Regions from separate parts of the Pseudoalteromonas sp. BZK2 genome, predicted to be linked through region 2. Evidence: predicted binding sites of a transcription regulator. Region 2 holds the regulator's gene; each other region holds the start of a gene.
The links. The regulator sigma-54, encoded in region 2, starts transcription at its own class of promoters, with help from an activator protein. The targets are predictions, from matches to a motif close to GTTGGCACGNNNNTNGNNT.
Positions count from the first base shown of each region.

Region 1 (7,609 bases), on a different contig from region 2:
AGCTCTTTTGGCTTTGACCTGTGGTCGTTAGATCCCAGTTTAGAGACCCTTTACCCATTAACTTATCGAAACCAGCCGCATCAGTTAGTAATGGCTGTGCATCGATTTTATCTAAAGAAAAGTTAGTACTAATTTTATAAGGTGTTTGCTTGGCGTTAACGGTGATGACACCTTTACCATTGCCTTCATAAGCAACAAACTTATCTAGACTGATTTTTGCCACGGCATTTTTTAGGTTCACCGTTAACTGGTTTTCACCAAGGGTAATATCATTTGCTTGTAAGCCGCTTGAACGCACGACTACATTTGCATCAAGTGCATTTAAGCCGCTCATATCAATTGCAGTATCATCCCAAACAATTGGTTGTGCTGGCGCATCTGCTGCAGGCTCTGCTTGCTCTTCTTTAGCTACGCCCTCTGGTAGGTAAGGGTTTAAATCAAGCATGCCCAAATCAATATCGGCATTCACAGCTAAACGTTCACCAAGCTTAATATCGCTTTTACCTTTAATTTGCAGCTCATCGAGGGTGGCAAGTAGCTCAGTAAGCTTAAACTGCTGTCCTTTTAGGTGCATTGAACCCTTTACATTAAAGGCATTAAACGCATTTTCTTTTGCATTAAGCTCAACACCTTGCCAACTCGCAATATTTTTTACTGAGTCACCACTGACAGAAAGAAGCCCTTGCACGTCATTACCCATTTCTGCAATTGCACCTTTAAAATTTAAATCGACTAAGCGTGAATCAACCTCAGTGCTGACATTAAAGGTTTCGCCTTCAATCGCTTTAACAGGTGTATCTAGCGTCACATCTAAATCAAAGCGCTCACCCATATAGGTAATACCGCCTTTTAACTCTAAGGTCTTACGAAGAGAAGGTAATAAGATTGCTAATTCTAAATCGCTTATCTGTTGCTTTGCCCCGGTTTTACCATCTAGATAAGTGAAAGTACCACCGTAGATTGCTACTTCACCAAGTTCGATATCAAAGTTATCTGGTAAGTTAACAGCGCCAGAACTCTTTTGCTGCTCGGTCTGTGGTTGCTCAGCAACCGCATCAAATAGTTGCCAGTTTGCTTTACCATTTTTATCGGTTTCTAACAAAATCGTTGGTTCGTTAATCACAAATTTATCAAGCTTAAACTCACCGCCAAATAACGACATCCACGGGATACGGATAGCAAGTTGCTGCATGCTTGCCATATCTTTTTGCGAGCCTGTTTGCATATTGGCAAAGTGCACATCATTCAATTCGAGTTTTAATGATGGAAATACCGACAGCTTTTTATCGCCATTAATAGTCAGACTTCGACCTGTGGTTTGTTCTACTTGCTCCGATACTTTATTAAATATCGCGTCTGTAGGTATGAGAAATGGTGCAGCGACTACCAATGCAATCAGTAATACGAAGATGACACCAACAATTTTCAGTAAGGTTTTCATAATCATCCTTAAAAATGGGCAAACAATGTTCATATCATAGCGGGAGTTAGGCGCAAATGCATTGCCCAACACACAAAAAGGTTTGTAAACAAGCTTAGGTACAAGAATATGAATCAGCGCTGAAACTTTTTGATACCTGTAGGTTACAAAAAGATCTTGACCGTATGATACCCTAGGGTTACATTGATACCTGTAGGTTACATTTGAGTTTAAAATAAAAGGAAACGATTATGTCTAAGCAAGATATCAAAACGGAAGAAAAGTTTATGAGTCATAACGCATGGTTTTCAATATTCATGGGAGTCACGTTATTAATTATTAGTGTTTACCCAATGCTCAAGCAAACATCAGTATTTTTACTGTTTATTGGTGTTGCCGCATTTTTAGGATCTTTCTTTATGTTTGTGATTAGAGGGGGATTTACATGGAAACTTGGTTATCGCCTTACTTATAAGGATGAATTTTTAAATACGATTGATACCATCGCTTATAAACATGTTGTGCTTGGATTGCTTTTTAGCATGGGGGCTATTTTTTTATTGTCTGATGAACTTGCTTTAAATGTATCTCATAGCATGATGGCCACATTTTACCTTGCCTTGATGTGTTTGATATATGGCGTATCAATTCTTTGGCAAAGTAGAGACTAGGTATAAAAGTGCAAAATAATATCGCTAAATTCCGCAAAGAAAAGGGATTATCGCAGCAAGAACTTGCTGATGCCATTGCAGTATCACGTAAAACCATTAGCACAGTTGAAACAGGCCGCTTTATACCCTCGGTGATTATCGCGTTAAAAATTGCTGCTCACTTTGAACTCAGTGTTGAGCAATTATTTACACTCGATGACAATGATTAATAAACCACGTCAGTCGCAATCTTACTTATAAATTATCAGTAAGATTGCATCATTTCATTACTTCGGTATGATGCACGACCCTGTTGTTTTTGCACCCTGTGTACTAAAATTAAACAACCCAATTTGGTCAAAACTGGAGTATCGATTAAGCATGAAGAAACTGCTTATTTCACCGTCAAAAATGGCGCTTGGCGAGCAAGAAAGTCAAATTTATCAAAATATCCTCAAGCAAGCCTCTGATATCAGCTTAAACCTAATGGCAGTCAAAGTAGAAAACCACCCTCAAGACTTTTTAGGTTGGTGCTATGAGCTATTAAGTGCAAGCCGCGATCGCATTAACTACGATCTGTTAGAAGATAAGCAATTACCCACTCTTAAAAAACTTCATGACTTATTAATTTCTGCAATCAGCTTTTTGCAGCTAAAAACATTAAGGGTTGCGCCATGGCCTGTTATTGCAGGCTTCATCGAGCAGCATAAAGAGCTTGTAGCCCTTGATGAGCAACTACGCTTAGCTAAGTACATTGCTGCAATTAAATCGCAATCCCTAAAAGAGATGATCCCAGAAGACCGTTTAGCGTTTTCAGGTAAACACAGTGCCTCGCTTGATCCAAGTAGCTATAACTTCGACGTTGAATGGTTTGCTTCTACTAAGAACGCGAAAGGTTTCCACCAAATGTTGAGTGATTTACCAGGTGCGTTCGATGAGGCGCTTGCACACATTCCACTTGAGGGTGAAGTAACGCAAGAACATTATCAGCATTTTATGGTTGCTTACTTCATGGCGTTTAATGGCAGCGATGAAAAGCCAACGCTTGCTCCTGCTACTCGCTTGCTTGCGATGCGCCGACCTGACGTGTTTACACCAATCGTAAATAGTAAACTTGATGCCCTTTGTGCGGCATTAGGTATTACTAAGCTTAATAACCGTGATTTTGAGCGCTACTGGCAAGATGTTATCGAAGCAATACATAACATGCCTTGGTTCAAAATGGCCAGTGCAGCAAATGAGCTTGAACAATCTCTGGTTGAAATCAAAGCCCTATTGCCTAGCTTCTTTTATTATGCAGATAAAAGTACCGCTGATAACTCAAACTATATTAAGTTGTTAAACAAACCTAAGAGTACCACGAGCTCAGCAGGTAAAAAGACCGTACGCCGTGGCAAAGAATCAGCTGAGATACTGGTAGACCGCGCACTAGCAAGTGATGATATCCCTGAACATATCAAAGCTAAGCGCGATTCAATCATCAGTGAAGTTGAAAAAGGCCGCAGTGTTGAAGAAACCATTAGTCTAATGCGTGCAATTTTCGGCTAAGTTACTCTCAAATAAGCAAAACCCGGTTGCTTCGCAATTGTGCAACCGGGTTATTTTTTGCACCACACATGTGCGCATGAACAATTCAAATAACTATCCTTTTCACAATTAAACAAGTTTAAAAGCCTGTTTTTAAAGCCTTTAAGCATAAAATATCCCGTTAGAAATTAACTTGGCACAACCAGTGCAATATCGTATCCAGACAACACATAGAAAATGTCCTCAAATAATAACCAGACTGCAATCTGAAAATGGGACAAAATCAACATAACAACAGGATACAGAAACATGCTAAAACTAAAAAAAACGGTCGCAGCAAGCGCCCTTGCGCTATTAACTTTGAGCTCAACATATAGCTATGCAGAAGTCACAGCAAACGCTGCGGCAACTTCAAACTACTTATGGCGTGGTCAAGAGCAAGGCGGCGGTGATGCTGCAATCCAAGGTGGTATCGACTACGCAAGTGAATCTGGCTTTTATGCGGGTACTTGGGTGTCGAATGCTAGCTGGGCTGACGACATGACTTACGAGCTAGACCTTTATGCTGGTTTTGGCGGTGAAATCAATGAAACCTTTAGCTACGATGTTGGCTACATTTATTATGCATACCCAGATGCAGCATCTTACACAGATGCAGACTTCTCTGAAATCTACGGTAGCATTAGCATGGGTAGCTTCACCTTTGGTGCAGCAGTCCTAGCAACATCAGCAGCAAGCGGTGACGGTACAGATTTTGGTGACTCTCTATATTTAAATGCTGACTACAGTTTCCCAGTTGGCAGTACCGGTGCAGAAATGGCCCTTCACCTAGGTCATTACTCAGGGGATTTCATTGGTGATGATGACATCATCGACTACGGTGTTTCAGTGTCGAAAGACGGCTTTACTTTCGGTCTTTCAGACAACGACATTGATGGTTCAGATGTAAAAGTGTACGTCGCTTACGCGGTTGACTTCACTTTATAAAGAATGTGTTACTTGCTGCAACACGAAGGGCCGTTAAGGCCCTTTTCTCATTTATATCAATACACTTATGGTACACTATGACCAGTTGAGCCTTGCCAAATGCGATACCATTGCTCGCGGTTCATAGTAAGCTGCTTAGCGTCAACAGCTGATTTAACACGCTCAATATTACCCGTACCAAGTACCACAGATGGTGCACTTGGGTGCATTAACAGCCAAGCATAAACAACCTGATCAATGGCTGTGGCGCCAATTTCAGCCCCAACCTGCTCCAACACTGCACGTAAACGCACCGCTTTTTCATCTTCACTTGAGAATAAGCGACCCCCAGCTAATGGAGACCAAAGCATAGGTTTGATATCAAGCAATTGGCATTGGTCTAAGCTGCCATCATCAAGGGCTTTCATTTCGTACGGAGAAAACTCAATTTGATTAGTCACAAGCTCAAAGTCTAAACGCGACTGCAACAAGCTAAGTTGCGATGGGGTAAAATTAGATACACCAAAGTCAAGCACATCACCATTTGCTTTTAGGGTATTAAATGCTTGTGCCATTTCATCGGCGTTCATCAAGTAATCAGGGCGATGAATAAGTAATACATCTAAACGATCAGTGCTGAAGTTTTTAAGTGACTGCTGTGCCGAGGCAATAATATGCGCGGCACTTGAATCATAATGATTTGCTTTGCCTTGTAGCCCTAGGCTTGCAAACGCAGGCTTGATACCACACTTTGTGATTATTTTGATTTCATCACGAATACTTGGTTTTAGTTTAAGTGCTTTACCAAATTCAGCTTCACAACCGTATTCACCGTAAATGTCAGCGTGATCGGTATGTGACACCCCCATTTCAATTGCATTTTCTAAAAAACTTAAGCATTGCTGGGGCGTTATCTGCCAATCTAGCAAACGCCAGAACCCTAATACCAACTCATCAATACAACGATCATTGTTATTCACCATAACGACCTACTTTTCCTAATAAATTCGACTCAAATTAACTCTTTAACCATATCACAGATTTACCAATCACAGCTGTTAACATACAGTTACAAAATAGATTGCTAATTTGTTACTAAACAGGATATTTTAGTACCTAAAAACAAATGTTATAAAACAAGGAATAAAAAATGAAATCGTCAAATGTTATGACTGCTTTGGTTGATATTTTTATCAGCCCAAGCAAAGCCTTTAATGGTTTAAAAGAAGCAAAAGGTTGGTCTTTTGTTGCCTTTATTTTACTTGCCGGCATTCTCGCTGCCAGCATGTTTGCTTTTTACAATAAGGCTGACCCGCAGTTTTTAATAGATCAACAAGTGGCAGCGGCCAGTGTTGATGCCACCATTGCAGAACAAAAAATGATTCGCCAAAGCATGGAGCAAACCATAGATATGCAAGTATGGTTTGCTATGTTTGGTGGCATTATTGGTTTGGCTGTTATTAATGCTCTAATGGCAGGCTACTACCTATTTGTATCTAAGCAAGACCCAGAAGCTAATTATGGCTATGGTGCGTGGTATGGCTTTGGTGTGTGGACTATGATGCCAATGATTATTTCAAGCCTAGGTTTACTCATCTTAGTATTAACTGCGAGTACCGACCAAATCTCACAGACGTTATTTAACTATGCTTCGATTAACCAACTTTTAATTGGTTTAGAAATTGGCCACCCATTCTACACCTTACTTGAAAGTCTCAATATCTTTTCTATTTGGGGTATTTTCATCGCAGCTATCGGTTTAAAAAGCTGGACTAATTTCACTTTCAATAAGGCGCTACTGTTTGCAGCCTTACCAAGTATTGTTATTTACGGTATTTGGACTGTAATCGCTCTCGTTTAATTCTGCTTTGAGCGGCAATATGCCGCTCTTAACTTCCAAGGAAGAAAGATGAAAAAAGCCATTATAATTGGCCTCGCTGTTACGGCATTTGTCGCTTTACTAATCTCAAAACAAGTCACAGGCAATAAAGATGCACCAGAAATGCATATTGCAGAAGTTGAACAAGGCAATATTGCCGATTCAATTTTAGCCTCTGGTAACCTAGTTTTTAACACCCAAGTGCAACTGCGCTCAGAAGTGACTGGCCGTGTAGCTAAAGTATTTGTAGAAGAAGGTGAAAGTGTCACTGAAGGCGATATTCTTATGCGCTTAGATACGACCGCGTTTGAATCTGAAGTTGCCCGCAATAAAGCCGTGCTTCGTGCGACCGAAATCGATATTAAACATAGCGAAACCCGATTAAAAAATATTGAGCGCCAATTAAGCCGCCAAAAAGAGCTTTATGAAGTTGGCCTTGCTGGCCAAGAAGTGTATGAAAACCTACAAAATGCCCGCGATTTAGCAAAAATAGATATTGAAGCAAAACGTGAAGCTTACAACCAAGCCCAAGCATCACTATTGATTGCTGAAGACCGTTTAAATAAAAGCGTGTTTCGCGCTCCAATGAGTGGCCTACTTGCTTCGGTAAATATTAAAGAAGGTGAAACCGTTATTGCGGGAACAACCAACATTATTGGCTCAGACTTGATGCTAGTAGCTGACCCCAGCGCAATATTAGCCGAACTTCGAGTGGATGAAACCGATATTGCCGGTATCAAACTAGACCAACATGCAGATATCTATGCTGCCGCTTACCCAAATCAACCTTTTACTGGTAAAGTCATAAACATTGGCACATCAGCAAAAAATCAAGCTGGTTCACAAGGCTTATCATTTAAAGTCAAGGTACTGCTTGATGCCACTGACCGCCAGCTTTATGCCGGAATGAGCTGCCGCGCAGAAATCGCCACAAGCATTGCCGAAAACGGCTTAAAACTGCCTATTGAAGCTATTCAAAAAGAGGATGATAGCTACTTTGTCTGGAAGCTTAACGCAGATAACACAGTAACTAAAACAGCTGTTACGGTAGGTATTTCTTCAGATATCGAACAAGCACTAACCAGCGGTGTTGCAAAAGGAGATCGTATTGTTATCGGCCCAGCTAGACCACTTAGCTCACTTAAAGAGGGTGATACGGTAGCCGTT
Region 1 is NZ_JACSOG010000012.1:126,283-133,891, reverse strand. It holds gene BIZ38_RS09455 (AsmA family protein) at 1-1,441, opposite strand, end outside; gene BIZ38_RS09450 (hypothetical protein) at 1,672-2,091, shown strand; gene BIZ38_RS09445 (helix-turn-helix transcriptional regulator) at 2,100-2,300, shown strand; gene BIZ38_RS09440 (hypothetical protein) at 2,452-3,618, shown strand; gene BIZ38_RS09435 (TorF family putative porin) at 3,907-4,584, shown strand; gene BIZ38_RS09430 (aldo/keto reductase) at 4,650-5,543, opposite strand; gene BIZ38_RS09425 (YIP1 family protein) at 5,714-6,424, shown strand; gene BIZ38_RS09420 (efflux RND transporter periplasmic adaptor subunit) at 6,473-7,609, shown strand, end outside.
Region 1: BIZ38_RS09435 (TorF family putative porin) is a predicted target of sigma-54. The motif match lies at 3,790-3,808, and genes of this name have one in related genera.

Region 2 (7,609 bases):
AAGTCAGCGCGGGTGATCAGCACATCAAGCAAGATTTTTTCTTGTTTAATGGCAAGATCAAGCGGTAAAGAATCAATCGATAATGGATGCAAACGGCGAGTTTCAGAAAAACGCTTAATTAGGGTTTGATCATCACTATCTAGGTAGAATAGTGTTGGGTTTGCAAAACCTGGCAGGTACTCAAGAATATCATTAAACTCTTGCTGCTCTTTCGGTAAGTTACGTACGTCGATACTGACGGCAATTTTGTCATAATTATCAGAAACACTTCGCACGAGCGAGGGCAATAGGTTGACAGGAATATTATCAACACAGTAGTAGCCTAAGTCTTCAAGAACTCGTAAAGCGACCGATTTCCCCGAGCCTGAGCGACCGCTGATAATTATTAATTCCATTTATGCCTCTGATGCAATTACTTGAAATAGTTGCTGATCGCTTGTAGCACTTCGCAACTGTTTACAAAAATCTTTATCTTTAAGTCTATCAGCAATTGTTGACAAGGTCTTCAAGTGCAACTGGCAATCGCCATCTGGTACGATGAGTGCCACAAAAATATCAACGGGACGATTGTCTATCGCATCAAAATTGATGGGAGATTCACTGACAATAATAAATGCATGAGGTTCATCAGCACCACTCATTCGACCGTGGGGAATAGCTATTCCTCGGCCGATACCTGTACTACCTAACTTTTCCCTGTTCAGAAAAGCATCTAGGATATCTTGTTGAGATAAATGAGGAAACTGCTGGTGAGCTAACTCGCTAATATACTCAAGAATTCTTTTTTTGCTATTAAAAAGGACCGCAGCTTTGCTGCAGTCCTGATTAGTAAGTGAACTAAGTTTCATAATTTAATGTCGAGCTAATTTCTCTTTATGCTTAATGACTTGGCGATCAAGTTTATCGATCAATGAGTCAATTGCTGCGTACATATCTTGATGTTCTGTAGAAGCGAACAACTCGCCTCCGTTTACATGTAAAGTTGCTTCTGCTTTTTGGCTTAATTTTTCTACATCTAAAATGACATGAACATTATTAATATGATCAAAATGCCTTTCTAGTTTTGCGAACTTAGTGTTTACATAGTCTCTTAATGAATCAGTGACTTCTACGTGACGACCAGTTAAATTTAGTTGCATAAGCATTTTCCTTCTATGTAAAACGTCTAAATCAGACTTTTACGCTGATTAGACGGAGGTATTGCTAGAGACTCACGATATTTTGCAATTGTACGTCTAGCTACTTTAATTCCTTGCTCAGCCAATATATCTGCAATTTTGCTATCACTCAATGGTTTAACCGAGTTTTCTGCAGCAACTAACTTCTTGATTAAAGCGCGAATTGCTGTAGAAGAACACTCACCACCATTTTCGGTGCTGACATGGCTTGAGAAGAAATATTTCAACTCAAAAATTCCCCTTGGGGTATGCATATATTTTTGTGTTGTAACCCGAGAAATCGTCGATTCATGCATTTCGACCATTTCAGCGACATCGTTTAGCACCATTGGCTTCATTGCTTCTGGGCCATGTTCAAAGAAAGCTTGCTGTTGTTGCACGATACAGTTGGTCACTTTTAGTAAAGTATCGTTACGGCTTTCTAAGCTCTTAATAAACCACTTTGCTTCTTGTAAGTGAGAACGAATAAATTGGCTGTCGCTACTTGATTTAACAGAGCGAGACATCGCTGCATATTGGCTATTCACTCTAATTTTTGGCATACAATCTGGGTTTAACTCGACTACCCAGCGGCCTTTCACTTTTTTCACTGATACATCGGGTATGACGTACTCAGATTCTTCGCGTACTATGCTATCCGCAGGCTTAGGATTTAAGCTGTGAATGAGCGTCATCACTTCTTTAAGCTCGTTTTCTTTAAGCTTAGTCTTTTTCATTAAAGTGCGATAGTCGCGACTTGCTAATAATTCGATATGCTCAGATAAAACCATTTTAGTTTCAGCTAAATATGGCGTATTGGCATCGAATTGACGAAGTTGTATACACAGGCACTCTTGTAAACTTCGCGCGCCGATACCAACTGGATCGAATAACTGTATTCTTTTTAAGACAGCTTCAACTTCATCAAGTTCGATTTCTTCTTCATCATTATTTTGATTAAAGCTTTCGACAATATCTTCGCAGCTAACCGTTAAAATACCTGAGTCATCGATAGCTTCAACGATGGCAACGGCAATCGCTTCATCGGTAGGACTAAATGGTGTGAGCTGTAGTTGCCACATTAAATATTCTTGCAGTGTTTCTGTTGAAGCACCTTGGTAAATAGACTCGTCTTCAGGCATTGGCCCAGACGATGTTGATGGGGCGGCACTCATGTACTCATCCCACGTAACATCCATAGCTAAGTCATCGCTAACCGTATCCTTACTCAGAGCATCACTGCTTTCTTGCTCGAATTCGCTAGGTGCTTCGTCGGCAGACGCGCTGACTTGTACATCGTCAGACTCCGCTTTTTGCTCATTCTTACCGATGCTTTCTTCGTTGTAATCCGCTTCTTCCACTTCAAGCAGAGGATTACTATCAAGCGCTTCTTGAATTTCTTGCTGGAGATCCAATGTACTGAGCTGCAACAAGCGAATGGCTTGTTGCAGTTGTGGAGTCATTGTAAGTTGCTGGCCCATGCGCAGCTGTAATGATTGCCTCATGTATCCCTAACAATCCTTTTTAAGTTATCGGTAACGGTGAAGACACTGTTATCGATTTATTGTCATTGTATAAGTCTAGCAGATGCTCTAGTCGGTGGCGTAATGGTTACAGCCTGAATTGCTCGCCTAGATAAACATCACGTACAGTTTGGTCAGCTAATACGTGCTCAGGTGTCCCTGATGCAATTAGCTCCCCATGAGAAACAATGTAGGCTTTTTCACAAACATCAAGGGTTTCTCGAACATTATGGTCAGTAATAAGTACACCAATACCACGATTTTTTAGGTGCTCAATAATTTTCTTTATATCTAACACCGAAATAGGATCAACACCAGCAAAAGGCTCATCTAAAAGGATAAATTTAGGATTAGCGGCTAATGCACGTGCAATTTCAACGCGGCGTCGTTCACCACCTGACAGTGCCATACCTTGGCTATCGCGAATATGTTGAATGCTAAATTCATCTAATAAGTTGTTAAGCGTCTCTTCGCGCGTTGTTTTGTTAAGATCTTTGCGGGTCTCTAATATGGCCATCAAGTTTTGGTAAACTGTTAATTTTCGAAAAATAGACGACTCTTGTGGTAGATAACCAATACCTAAGCGCGCACGGCTGTGCATTGGCAAAAGCGTGATATCGTTATCATCGATGCTTATTTTTCCTTTGTCGCTTGGTACGAGGCCTACAATCATATAGAAGGTCGTTGTTTTACCTGCACCATTTGGCCCTAACAAGCCAACAATACTGCCCGCTTCAACTTCAAGACCGACATTTTTAACCACTTGGCGGCCTTTGTAGCTTTTAGCTAAAAGCTCTGCTTTTAATGTGCTCATGGTTGGCCTTTATCGTCTTTTTTATTTTCTACAGGCACTAAAATAGTGTGTACACGATCTGTTGAGTTTTCGTCTTTTTCTGCGCTGATCAGCTGTTGAGCCATATCATAGGTAATGCTTTTTGCCGTTACTTTTTGACCCGCTTGAGTGACTTCAGCTTCGCCATTGAGTGTTAAGAAGCGTTTCGCAACATCATAACGAACTTCTTCGGCGCTGGCGCTCATCACGGTACCATCAGCTTGCTTTTCTTCGAAGTAAGCTGGTTTGCCTGTAGCGATAATTAATTCGACTGTACCTTCGGTGTCACCGCCATGTGCCTCAAGTCGCTCTGCTGTAATGCGACGATCACCATGCACGATCTCTACGTTACCTTCGAATATGCCAACGCCATCTTTTAGTTTACCGATTTGGCGATCTGAGCTAATGCTAATTTGAGCGCCTGTTTGCTCGGCAGCTGCGCCCGAAAAGGCAATCAATAAGCTTGGGATCAGGAGTAATTTCTTCAGTTTATTGGTCATAGTATATGGTTCGTGTATGGTTAGTTAACTCAACAATTTCGGCTTTTAAATCGGCTTTTAAGCCTTTACCGGTAATTTGTAAATTCGGTCCTGTTAGTGTTACAGGTTGCTTTGAAAACATCGTCATTTTATCAATGTCGACATTAATATTTTCTGCTTTTATATCTTCGATCATACCGTTATGGGTTAAGTTTTTAGCAACTACATCCCCTTCAAAAATCAGCTGATCATTTTCGTATAAAGTAGCTTCTTTGGCTCTTACTTGCCAAACTTGCTGATCGCTATAAATAGTAAAAATAGGTTGTTCAAAAAAGGTAAACCCTAATTGTTGATACAACTCCATTTTTGCAGCTGCCACTTTATGACTAATTTTACCTTGCTCGTCATAAGCTGTTTGCTTTAGAGCAACGGCAGTGTAATCAGGCGTTGCGATGATCTCGTCTTCACTAGTTATTGTATCAGTTGACTGGTTAAAGTACGGGTACCATAACCACACCATGCAACAGACAAAAACAATACTCAGTAAAATACGGGCTATATTCATGCGCTGGTTCCATCGCTAGTTAACGGCTTGCCGTTTTCTAACATCAGTAAATCAGTTAATTCACGCACGGCTCCAAAGCCACCCGGTAATAATGTGGTGTAATGAGCCAGCTTCTTGATAAGCGGGTGTGCATCGTTTACTGCGACAGCAAAGCCAACTTTTTCCATAACTGGTAAGTCTGGACCATCATCACCAATATAGGCAATCTGTTCATCTGTCAGCCCCAGTTTATCCTTTAACTCTTGATAAGCAATCAGCTTATCTTCTTGTCCCTGATAAATGTGCTGAACTGTTAGGCTAGTCATTCGCTGCTGAACTATTTGTGAATGGCGGCCAGTAATCACTGCCACTTCAAAGCCACTATTAATGAGTGCTTTAATACCAAAACCATCTTTAGTATTGAATGCTTTAAGCTCTTCGCCATTATTACCCAAATAAATTCGACCATCAGAAAAAACACCATCAATATCACAGATTAATAGTTTTATTTTTTGAGCACGCTGACTCACATCAGGGCTCAGGGGCTGGTATAGTTCGGCGAATGTCATTGCTTAGAGAACTCCTGCTTTTAATAAGTCTTGCATATTAAGGGCACCAATTGGTGTGTTGCTTTGATCCACCACAATTAAACCATTAATACGTTTATGCTCCATAATATTTAAAGCTTCAGCCGCAAGCATGTCAGGGCGAGCCGTCGTGCATGAGCGGGTCATCACTTGGCTAATTGCCGTGTTATGGATATCAATGCGCTGTTCTAAAATACGGCGTAAGTCACCATCAGTGAATAACCCGGCTAACTTTTCATCTGCACCAATCACTGCGGTCATACCAAGGCCTTTGGCTGACATTTCAATCAATGCATCTTTGATGCTTTGGATTTCGCTAACGATTGGCGTTGCGTCGCCTGCGTGCATCACATCATCTAATGTAAGTAATAAACGTTTACCTAAGCTGCCACCCGGGTGCGAAAGTGCAAAATCGTCGGCAGTGAAACCTCGGGTTTCTAGTAGCGCAACCGCCATTGCATCGCCCATAACCAAGGTTGCAGTGGTGCTTGCCGTTGGGGCAAGGCCTAACGGACACGCTTCTTGGCTAACTTTGATGCACACATGAACATCAGACAGTTTTGCCATTGTTGAGTCTGGGTTGCCTGTTAATGAAATCATTTTTGCGCCAATGCGCTTAATAACAGGGATAATACTGAGTACTTCGCTGGTCTCACCTGAATTTGAAATACACATCACCACATCGTCGCGGGTGATCATTCCTAAATCACCGTGGCTAGCTTCGCCAGGATGAACAAAAAATGCCGGAGTGCCAGTACTTGCAAGGGTTGCAGCAATTTTATTACCTACATGGCCAGACTTGCCCATACCAATCACAATAATACGACCTGTACATTGGAACATTAATTGGCAAGCATTATCGAAATCTTGATTTATATATTGCTCAATTTCTTGTAAAGCTTGTGCTTCAATTTCGAGTACGCGCTTACCCTGCGCGATAAAGCTAGGTTGTGTCATTAATTATCCTACTTGGCTGAAAATATAGCCCTGATATGCAATAAATGCGACTAACAGTAAGCCACCTTCTACTCTATTGATACGACGAGCACCTTTAAAGTTCAATGACATGGCAATCAATACAACGGTTGCTGCAATCATGATAAGTGCATCGCGGTTTGCCGCAGAAGGGTCAATAATTGATGGGTTGATAATACCCGCAAGTGGTAATACGGCGAGTAAATTGAAAATGTTTGAGCCAACGATATTACCAAGCGCTAAATCGTCTTCGTTTTTTAATACCCCTGCAATACAGGCTGCCAGCTCTGGTAAGCTGGTGCCAATAGCAATTATGGTTAAGCCTATTACAAGGTCTGATAGACCAAAATATTTTGCGATATCAACGGCTGATTCAACTAAAAAGTGTGAACTGACTGGTAATAAAATCATGCCGATGATTAACCAAAATATGGCTGATTTAGTGCTGACATCGTTCGGAACATCTTCACATGCTTCGCTGACAAATGGGTCATCTTGGTTTTTAGCACGCAGAGACACAATAACTAAGCCACCAATGAACACCGCAAAGGCAATCATCAATGCAATGCCTTCAGCGAACGAAAAATAGTTATCAGAGAACACATACCAAGCGGCTACAGAGATTAATAGTACCAGCGGCATTTCGCGTTTAAGTGTCATTGAAGATACTGAAAGGGGGCGCAGTAAAGCTGTGACACCAAGTACAAGTAAGATGTTAGTAATGTTAGAGCCGACCGCATTTCCTACCGCAGTATCTGTTTTATCAGCAAGTGCTGCCGATGCAGATACCATCATTTCAGGCGCAGATGAGCCCATAGCAACAACAGTTAAACCAATTATTAGGGTGGGGATCCCCATATTTTTTGCCAGTGCAGCCGCCCCATAAACAAACCGATCGGCACTCCAAACGAGTGCAGCAAAGCCAATAATTAAAATGACAAAAGAAGTCACCATTGCGATACGCCAACATTACTTATACAGATGACTGCAAATAGTAACAAAAGCGAACCTGAAAGTATAAGTAAAAGAATGGGCTGGCAAGCATAAAGCGTGCTTGGTAAGGAAACTAAATTTCAGGTGTCGTTAAGCTCTTTACAGCTAGCTTTAGAATTTATTGATAGAAAATATTACAAAATTTTACGATTTGTTTTTTCCATCTTGACTAAAAAACCCTTAAAATGGCAAAACTAGTGAAAAACGTTATGGAGAGCGACTTGTCGCAATCAATAGTAGAAATCAAGGATGTAACCTTTTCACGGGGCGATAGAATCATATATAAAAATATGAGTTTTAACATTCCGAAAGGCAAGATTACCGCTATCATGGGACCGAGCGGCATTGGTAAAACCACCATGTTACGCTTAATTGGCGGTCAGCTGAAGCCTGACTCTGGTGACATTTTATTTGAAGGCAAAAGCATTCCTAGCATGACTCGCAAGGAACTTTACGCCGCCCGTACCAAAATGAGCATGCTGTTCCAAAGCGGCGCTTTATTTACCGATATGTCAGTGT
Region 2 is NZ_JACSOG010000041.1:16,426-24,034, forward strand. It holds gene rapZ (RNase adapter RapZ) at 1-395, opposite strand, end outside; gene ptsN (PTS IIA-like nitrogen regulatory protein PtsN) at 396-848, opposite strand; gene hpf (ribosome hibernation promoting factor) at 852-1,139, opposite strand; gene BIZ38_RS18825 (RNA polymerase factor sigma-54) at 1,166-2,662, opposite strand; gene lptB (LPS export ABC transporter ATP-binding protein) at 2,769-3,494, opposite strand; gene lptA (lipopolysaccharide transport periplasmic protein LptA) at 3,491-4,012, opposite strand; gene lptC (LPS export ABC transporter periplasmic protein LptC) at 4,002-4,556, opposite strand; gene kdsC (3-deoxy-manno-octulosonate-8-phosphatase KdsC) at 4,553-5,104, opposite strand; gene BIZ38_RS18850 (KpsF/GutQ family sugar-phosphate isomerase) at 5,108-6,079, opposite strand; gene BIZ38_RS18855 (calcium/sodium antiporter) at 6,083-7,051, opposite strand; gene BIZ38_RS18860 (ATP-binding cassette domain-containing protein) at 7,300-7,609, shown strand, end outside.

Region 3 (7,609 bases), on a different contig from region 2:
CGGCCAATAGCAAACCATTACGGTTATCATCAAAACCACCAGTGTTAAACTCTACTGTGAAGGTGTCACCTGTTGCAGGTGATCCTTCAATGTTAAAGTCAAACCCATAGGTATCATAAGGCGCGCCAGCTTGGGCAAGAATATTTTCAGCAGGTGGTGTAATAGTAAAGGTCGATGTACCGTTCCCGTCCGTAATTTGATATTCGTTAGCATTCGCCGTTTTCACGAGTGTGATATCGCCATTCGCCAAGCTAGGAGGTGGCCCCACGGTAATACCCGTTGAGTTATCAATATCTGAAACTGTACCAGCAGAAATACTTGCATCACTGGTGTTATTAATATCAGTAGCAGTTCGAATAGGTGATGCTAACGCTAAATCTTCAGGGCGTTCAGTTGCAAGCTCGAGGGTCGTTGCAGCTTGTGAATTTAGCTTCACCATAAATTGGTCACCTGTATTCGCAGCACCCGATACATTAAGCTGTAAACCAAATGAGTCACTTCCTGCAGGTGTAATTGTTGAAGAATCAATGATCCCCCCCACGATATTTGCTGTAGCAGGACTACCTAGCGGCTCACCTTTATTATCAATAGGCTGGATTTCAACTGTTGAAGCACTCGTATAAGTTACAACAAAGTCACTAGCAGGCAATTCACTGCCGAGTCCCGGCTCAACCGTTGCCGTCATTGTTGATGTGCCCGTATTAGCTTGATAACCGAACGCATCAACCGTTGGAATAGCAAAAATATCACCACCAATTTCACCATTGGCGTCCATACCTAAGCTATTTTGTTGGTTAAAGGCATCGGCTAACGCTAAGCCCATTTGACCAAGTTGATTTTGCGCTGGCACTAAAATATCGTCACGAAATGCCAGTAAGCCACCAATTTTGCCTTTCAATTTACTTACATCAACATCAAGCGGCACGGCTTTGCCACCGTTTACATCAAGTTTTAATTCTTTAAAGTTCGGATCAGGGTCACCACTGAATGAAAACAGGTTAAATGTGCCGCTTTGCATGACAAGTGCTTGACCTGAGCCTAAATAAACTTGTTTTTCGCCGTTGTTGCCATCGAGTGTTTCAATATCAATCAGCTCAGATAAGTCACGAATTGCTTTATCACGTTCGTTATACAAACCACTCGACGATGACTCACGTTCAGTGCCATGAACAGATGCAATCTTGGTATTTAGTTCGCTGATGCTTTGAATTAAGTTATTTGCTTCATCAGAGAAGATTTCTAGCTGCTCATTTACCACGGCTTTTTGGTCAACCACAATGCTCGACAATCTGTCCATTTGATCAATTAAGTTTTGTGCATCCGTCATGACCAGTGAACGAGCAACTGTTGATGACGGTTGATTTAAGCTTTCTTGTACGTTGTTAAAAAACGAGTTGATACTGGTTGATAAGCTGTTTGACTCTTCAGAAAACAAGCTATCTACTCGGCTTGCTTCAGTTACAAACTGATCAAAGAATGCTTTATTTGAGGTATCTCTATTTAATTGCTTTTGTGCAAATTCATTCAGTAAGCGATACGTTTCACCACGACCGACTTGGTTATCGATCATGGTTGTGAACTCAGTACGCTCACGCACATAGCCCTCGGTATTAACGTTGGCGATGTTTTTACTGGTGGTTTGTAAAAGCTCAGAGTTAGCTCTTACACCGGCATTTGCTATGTCATATAAGCTAAATGACATGAGGGTCTACTCCTTAACGTACCAATGAAGCAGCGACGCTTTGAAGCTCAACGCGCTTCAATACCTGCTTAATTTTATCGGCATAATTTGGATCAGTTGCATATCCTGCTTTTTGTAACGAATCTAAAAAGGCTGCAGGCTCTGCGGTATTATTAAGTGCTTCTTGATAACGTGGATTTTCATTTAAGAAATCCACAAAGTCGTTCACACTGTCTTTAATCGATTGATAAGAGCGAAAACTTGCTTGCTTTTTAACTGGCACACCTTGTTCAAACTCAAGCGTGACTTTGCTTGCTTTATCACCTTGCCAGCTCCTATCCGATTTAATATTGAATAAGTTGTTACTACTTGTGCCATCAGCTTTACTGATGATGTGTTTACCCCAGCCCGTTTCAAGTGCTGCTTGAGCAACCATTACAGCAGGGTTTAAACCAATTTTCTCAGCCGCATTTTTAGCGTGCTCCCAAACAGAGCTAATGAAAGACTCAGCATCTTCAAAGCGGTTTTCTGTTTGCTCGTTCGCAGCGGTATCTGCAACAGCGTTTGGCTCAGCTTTAATCTTGTGACTGTCGCTTGTTGCACCGGTTGCGCGCTTATCACTGTCGAACTCAGCCGTCGTTATAAGCACAGAACCTGGAGTAAACTGTTTACCATCTGGCGAGAGTTGTTGAACGATTAAGTCAGCTAGGCCTAGCGAGCCGTTTGATGAAAGCTCAACCGATAACTGTTGGTCATGCATCTCTTCAAAAAACTTAACGCCGCTTGAATTAAATGGGCTATCCTTATCTTCAAACGCTTCATTTGCTTTACGCATGCTTTTCAGCAGCATTTGAGTGAAGATAGATTCAAATTGTGCCGCCGCTTTTTTCAGCGCCTCTTTTGACGCATCGCTAGAGGCATCACTTTTTAGAGCACTTTGACGTAGCGAGTCTAAGTTGCCTAAATCAAAAAAGTTTTGCTTGTCGAGATGATTAGTATCCATCAGCTTTTTGACACAATAGTTAATAATGAAAATTAAAATGCAAAAATTGCGCCAATAAAAAACTTTATAAATGAATGGCTAATAACTGATACAGGAATGGAGTAACTTCAGGGCCAAGATTTTGACTGATGTTTATATGCTGAACGATTTAAGAATCACTAAAACAAAAAACGCGCTCGACAGCGCGTTTTAATTTAAATGATAACCAGTTGCCCGTTTATCGCCCCCGCTTCTTTTAAAGCTTCAAGGATTGCCATTAAATCACCCGGTGCGGCCCCCACCTCATTGATTGCGCGTACGAGATCATCAAGATTAACACCTGGATTAAATACAAAAGCACGTGAATCATCTTCGTTCACATCAATAATACTTTGATTGGTAACGGTAGTTTCACCATCACTTAAAGCATTTGGCTGTGACACATTTTGCTGCTCAGCAATCGTAACCGTTAAACCACCATGAGTTATTGCCGCAGGCTGTAGCTTCACATTTTTGCCAATCACAATTGTACCTGTGCGGGAGTTAACAATAATTTTTGCTGCTGTGTCTGCAGGCTTAAACTCTAAGTTTTCAAGGGTAGATAAATACGCAACACGTTGAGATGCATCTCGCGGTGCTAACACTCGCACTGACGCTGCATCAATTGCCTGAGCACTGTCAGGCCCCACCAAATCATTAATCGTTTGCTCTAGGCGTTTTGCTGTTGTGAAATCTGGGCGATTTAAATTAAAGGTAATATAGTCACCTTGCATAAACGGGCTCTTAATAGCACGCTCTACAATGGCACCGTTTGGAATACGACCAACAGTGGGTGTATTAATAATTACACGGCTACCATCAGCCCCTTCCGCACCTAGACCACCAACAACTAAGCTGCCTTGTGCAATCGCATAGGTATTGCCATCAACCCCTTTTAAAAAGGTTTGTAATAAGGTACCACCACGTAAACTACCCGCACTACCAATAGACGAAACCGTAATATCAATGGTTTGACCCGGTTTTCTAAATGCCGGTAACTCTGCATGCACAGCCACAGCGGCAACATTTTTGATTTTAGGTTTTAAGCTATCTGGTAAGGTGATACCAAAACCATTTAACATGGCTTTAAAGCTTTGTTGAGTAAATCGGCTTTGTTCACCTGTGCCAGGCAAACCGACAACCAAACCATACCCCACTAATTGGTTAGAGCGTACGCCCTCAACCATAGATACATCTTTGACTCGCTCAGCCTGTGCAGAAAACTGCAGGCTAATTAAGCAAAGAGCGATGATGTATTTAAACCCATTCATGACTTTATTCCTCTAAAATGGGAAAAGCGAACTACTAAAGAAACGAGACAGCCAACCTGCACTTTGCGTTTCTTGAATTTGCCCTTTACCTGAGTATTGAATTCGCGCATTAGCAATACGATTGGAAGTTACCGTGTTATCTGCTTGCACATCTTCAGGACGAACTAAACCTTCTAGGCGAATAAATTCTTCACCAGTATTCAAAGTGAGCCATTTTTCACCACGAATAACCAAGTTCCCATTCGGTAAAACACGCATCACATTGACAGAAATATCACCAAATAAGCTATTTGATTGGTTAGACTTTGAATCGCCTTTAAACGATGCCCCTGAGCCAATACCAAACTGAATGCTGTCGCCACCAATGTTAACCGGGTTTCCGCCAAGCCCAATAACAGGGTCTAAACTAGCATCTGTTTCTTTGTCGGTTTCAGTTTTTGCCGCTTTAGTTGCTTGGGTAGACTCTTGCAATTTAACAGTGATGATATCGCCGGCGCGTAATGCCTTTTTATCTGAGTACAAGTCATTTGCCGAATAACTATCAAACAACGAACCTGTTGGTACCACTTGTTCAGTACTTGGTTCCGGATACATAGGCGCATAGTAAGGGTCATCCTGAACCACATGATGATTTTGCGTTGTCATACAACCACCCAGCATCAATGCTGCTGATGTGACTAAGATAATATTACGCATGCTGCCTCCTACCCATTAAAGTTGCTGATTGATGTAACTAAGCATTTCATCAACAGCTGAAATCACTTTTGAATTCATTTCATAAATTCGTTGCGTTTCAATCAAGTTAACAAGCTCTTCCGTTACATTCACGTTAGAGGTTTCAAGGGAACCTTGAACCACAGTGCCTAAACCATCGATACCAGGATTACCTTGCACAGGTGCGCCACTCACAGCGGTTTCTGTGTATAAGTTTTGCCCCATAGGCTCAAGACCCGATGGATTAATAAAATCACTAATGGTGAGCTGACCGATGACCACGTTCTCTGCTTGACCTGAAATACGCACTGATACTTCACCGTCTTGTGAAACAGTAATTGATTGTGCATCGTCTGGTACGTTCATTTCTGGCTGTAATGGAAAACCCGCGCCGGAAGTTACAATGCGACCATCTTCGTCAGTCGTGAATTGACCATTACGTGAATAGGCAATATTGCCATCTGGTAATTGCACTTCAAAAAAACCTGGGCCTGAGATCATCCAGTCCAATGAATTTTCAGTGGTAAGCATATTACCTTGTGAAAAGTTCTTTTGGTTAGCAACCACTTTGGCACCGGCACCAAGCATTAAGCCTGACGGCATTTCAGTGTCTTGCGATGAGCGGCCACCTGGCTGGTTAATGTTTTGATATAGTAAATCTTCAAATACGGCGCGGCTTTTTTTGTAGCCTACCGTGCTGGCATTCGCGAGATTATTTGAGATCACCGAAATATCGGTTTGCTGGGCGTCAAGCCCGGTTTTACTGATCCATAATGCAGGATTCATAACTCTACCCTCTCAGTCATCTTAAACAATGCGTAACAGCTGATCTTGACGCTCATCGAGCTCTTCGGCTGTTTTCATCAATTTAACTTGTAATTCAAATTGGCGTTGATTGCTGATCATATCGACCATTTCATGCACTGGGTTTACGTTCGACATTTCAAGCGTTCCCGACAATACTTTTACGTTAGGTGAAATGTCACAAAAGCCACAAAGGTCATTGACCAACATGTCTTCTTTTGGTCGAAATAAACCGTCATTGCCTTTTTCAAGCTGAGTGTTATCAGCCTCAATCACTTTTAAGCGATCAACCACTTCCAAAAAGTTAGCAGGCGCACCTTGCGGGCGAACCTGAATAGCGCCATCTTCACTAAACTCAACTTTTTCAATAGGCAATGGCAAAATGATTGGACCACCTTCGCCAATTACTTGACGGCCATGGCTGGTGATCAATGCGCCATCTGGAGTAATGTTTAATGTGCCAGTTTTGGTGTACGCCTCATTGCCGGATGCATCTTGTACGCTCAACCAACCACGGTCGCTCATCGCGATATCAAGCTCACGGCCAGTTTCAACAAAACCACCCGATTCCATATTAGATCCTGGGCGTTCTTGCATTGCAAACACCCTAGATGGCAGACCTTCACCAAAGGCTTGCATAGAGCGAGCTTGTGCAAAATCAGCTTTAAAGCCAGTGGTGTTAGCATTAGCAAGATTGTTGGCCTTGAGCTCAAGACCTCGCAAACTTTGCTTAGCACCCGACATGGCAATGTAGACCATTTTGTCCATAACATTGACTCACTAAAAATACGATAATTAGGAAATGCAATAAAAGTGCCAAAGTAAAATTGACGCTAAAATAGAAGAGAAAAATGAATAGTAAGAATGAAAAAAGGCTGCCAATAGAGGAAGCAGCCTTCGTGTCGGATTAAGCTTAGAACCGTTAAGATTAACGGATCTGTAGGATGTTTTGTTGTAGTGTTGAGTTAACCTCAAGCGCACGTGAATTTGCTTGGAAGTTACGCTGAGCACTAATTAAGTCAACAAGTTCATTGGTTAAGTTAACGTTTGATTGCTCAAGCGCTGATGAGTTAATTGAACCTAGAGTACCTGAACCTGGTTCACCCGCAATCGGCTCACCTGACGTTAAACTCTTCTTCCAAGATGTATCACCAACTTGTTGCAAGCCCTGTGAATTTGAGAAGCGTACCATAGCAACTTGACCTAGGAACGACGTATCTCCATTACTGTATGACGCAACAATTTTACCGTCAGAACCGATATCAATTCCTGATAGACGACCTACAGTCGCACCATCTTGCTCTAATGCTTTTACTTCAAAGTTACTTGCGTATTGAGTTGGAACTTTATTTGCTGTTGCCGCTTCATCACGCCAGTTAATAGTCACATCATCAGGGAAACTTGCACCATTCGAAAGTAAATCAGAAAGGCCTGTCGCAGCACCTAAACCACTCGGTAACGTTAATGGATTAAATGTTGTATCAGTATTCGCTGTACCATCTGTACTTTGTGGTAAGCCACTGGCATCAAACTGAAACGTTGATAATGGTGTATAAGGTGTTGTGGTTTGCTCAACACCTGTTGCATCAAATGGCTTTTCATCTAATGTAGCGTATACTTCCCACTCATTTTCATTACCAGTCACTGTAGAATCAGTTTTCACAAAGAAGAACTGTAGAATATGCGGTTCACCTAATGAGTCATACACCGTTGTCGATGTAGAGCTGTTATAAGTTGCACTTGTTTCTGGATCGAATGGTGTCACAGTTGGCGCAGAGGCACGTGAATCAAGGTTAAATGACGAATAGACATTCGTGGTTGCACGTGGTGAACCTGATGCATCTGGAATTTGTAGCGCAGAAGATGTACTTAAGCTTACAGAGGTTGTGTCACCGGTTGCTTCATCAACAGGGAAACCTTGTAAGTAATTACCGCTCGCATCCACAATAAAGTTATCTTTATTAAGTTTGAACGCACCAGCACGCGTGTAAGTAAAATCTTGTGCACCTAAGTCATTCGCCATTGCGAAATAACCTTCACCAGTAATTGCTAAATCAAGTGAGTTATTTGTGAAAGAGAGTGAACCTTGGTGGAATTGTTGTGCCACCATTGTTGTTC
Region 3 is NZ_JACSOG010000013.1:4,567-12,175, reverse strand. It holds gene flgK (flagellar hook-associated protein FlgK) at 1-1,702, opposite strand, end outside; gene flgJ (flagellar assembly peptidoglycan hydrolase FlgJ) at 1,716-2,684, opposite strand; gene BIZ38_RS09595 (flagellar basal body P-ring protein FlgI) at 2,879-3,973, opposite strand; gene flgH (flagellar basal body L-ring protein FlgH) at 3,986-4,669, opposite strand; gene flgG (flagellar basal-body rod protein FlgG) at 4,685-5,473, opposite strand; gene BIZ38_RS09580 (flagellar basal body rod protein FlgF) at 5,495-6,259, opposite strand; gene flgE (flagellar hook protein FlgE) at 6,420-7,609, opposite strand, start outside.
Region 3: flgJ (flagellar assembly peptidoglycan hydrolase FlgJ) is a predicted target of sigma-54. The motif match lies at 2,722-2,740, and genes of this name have one in related genera.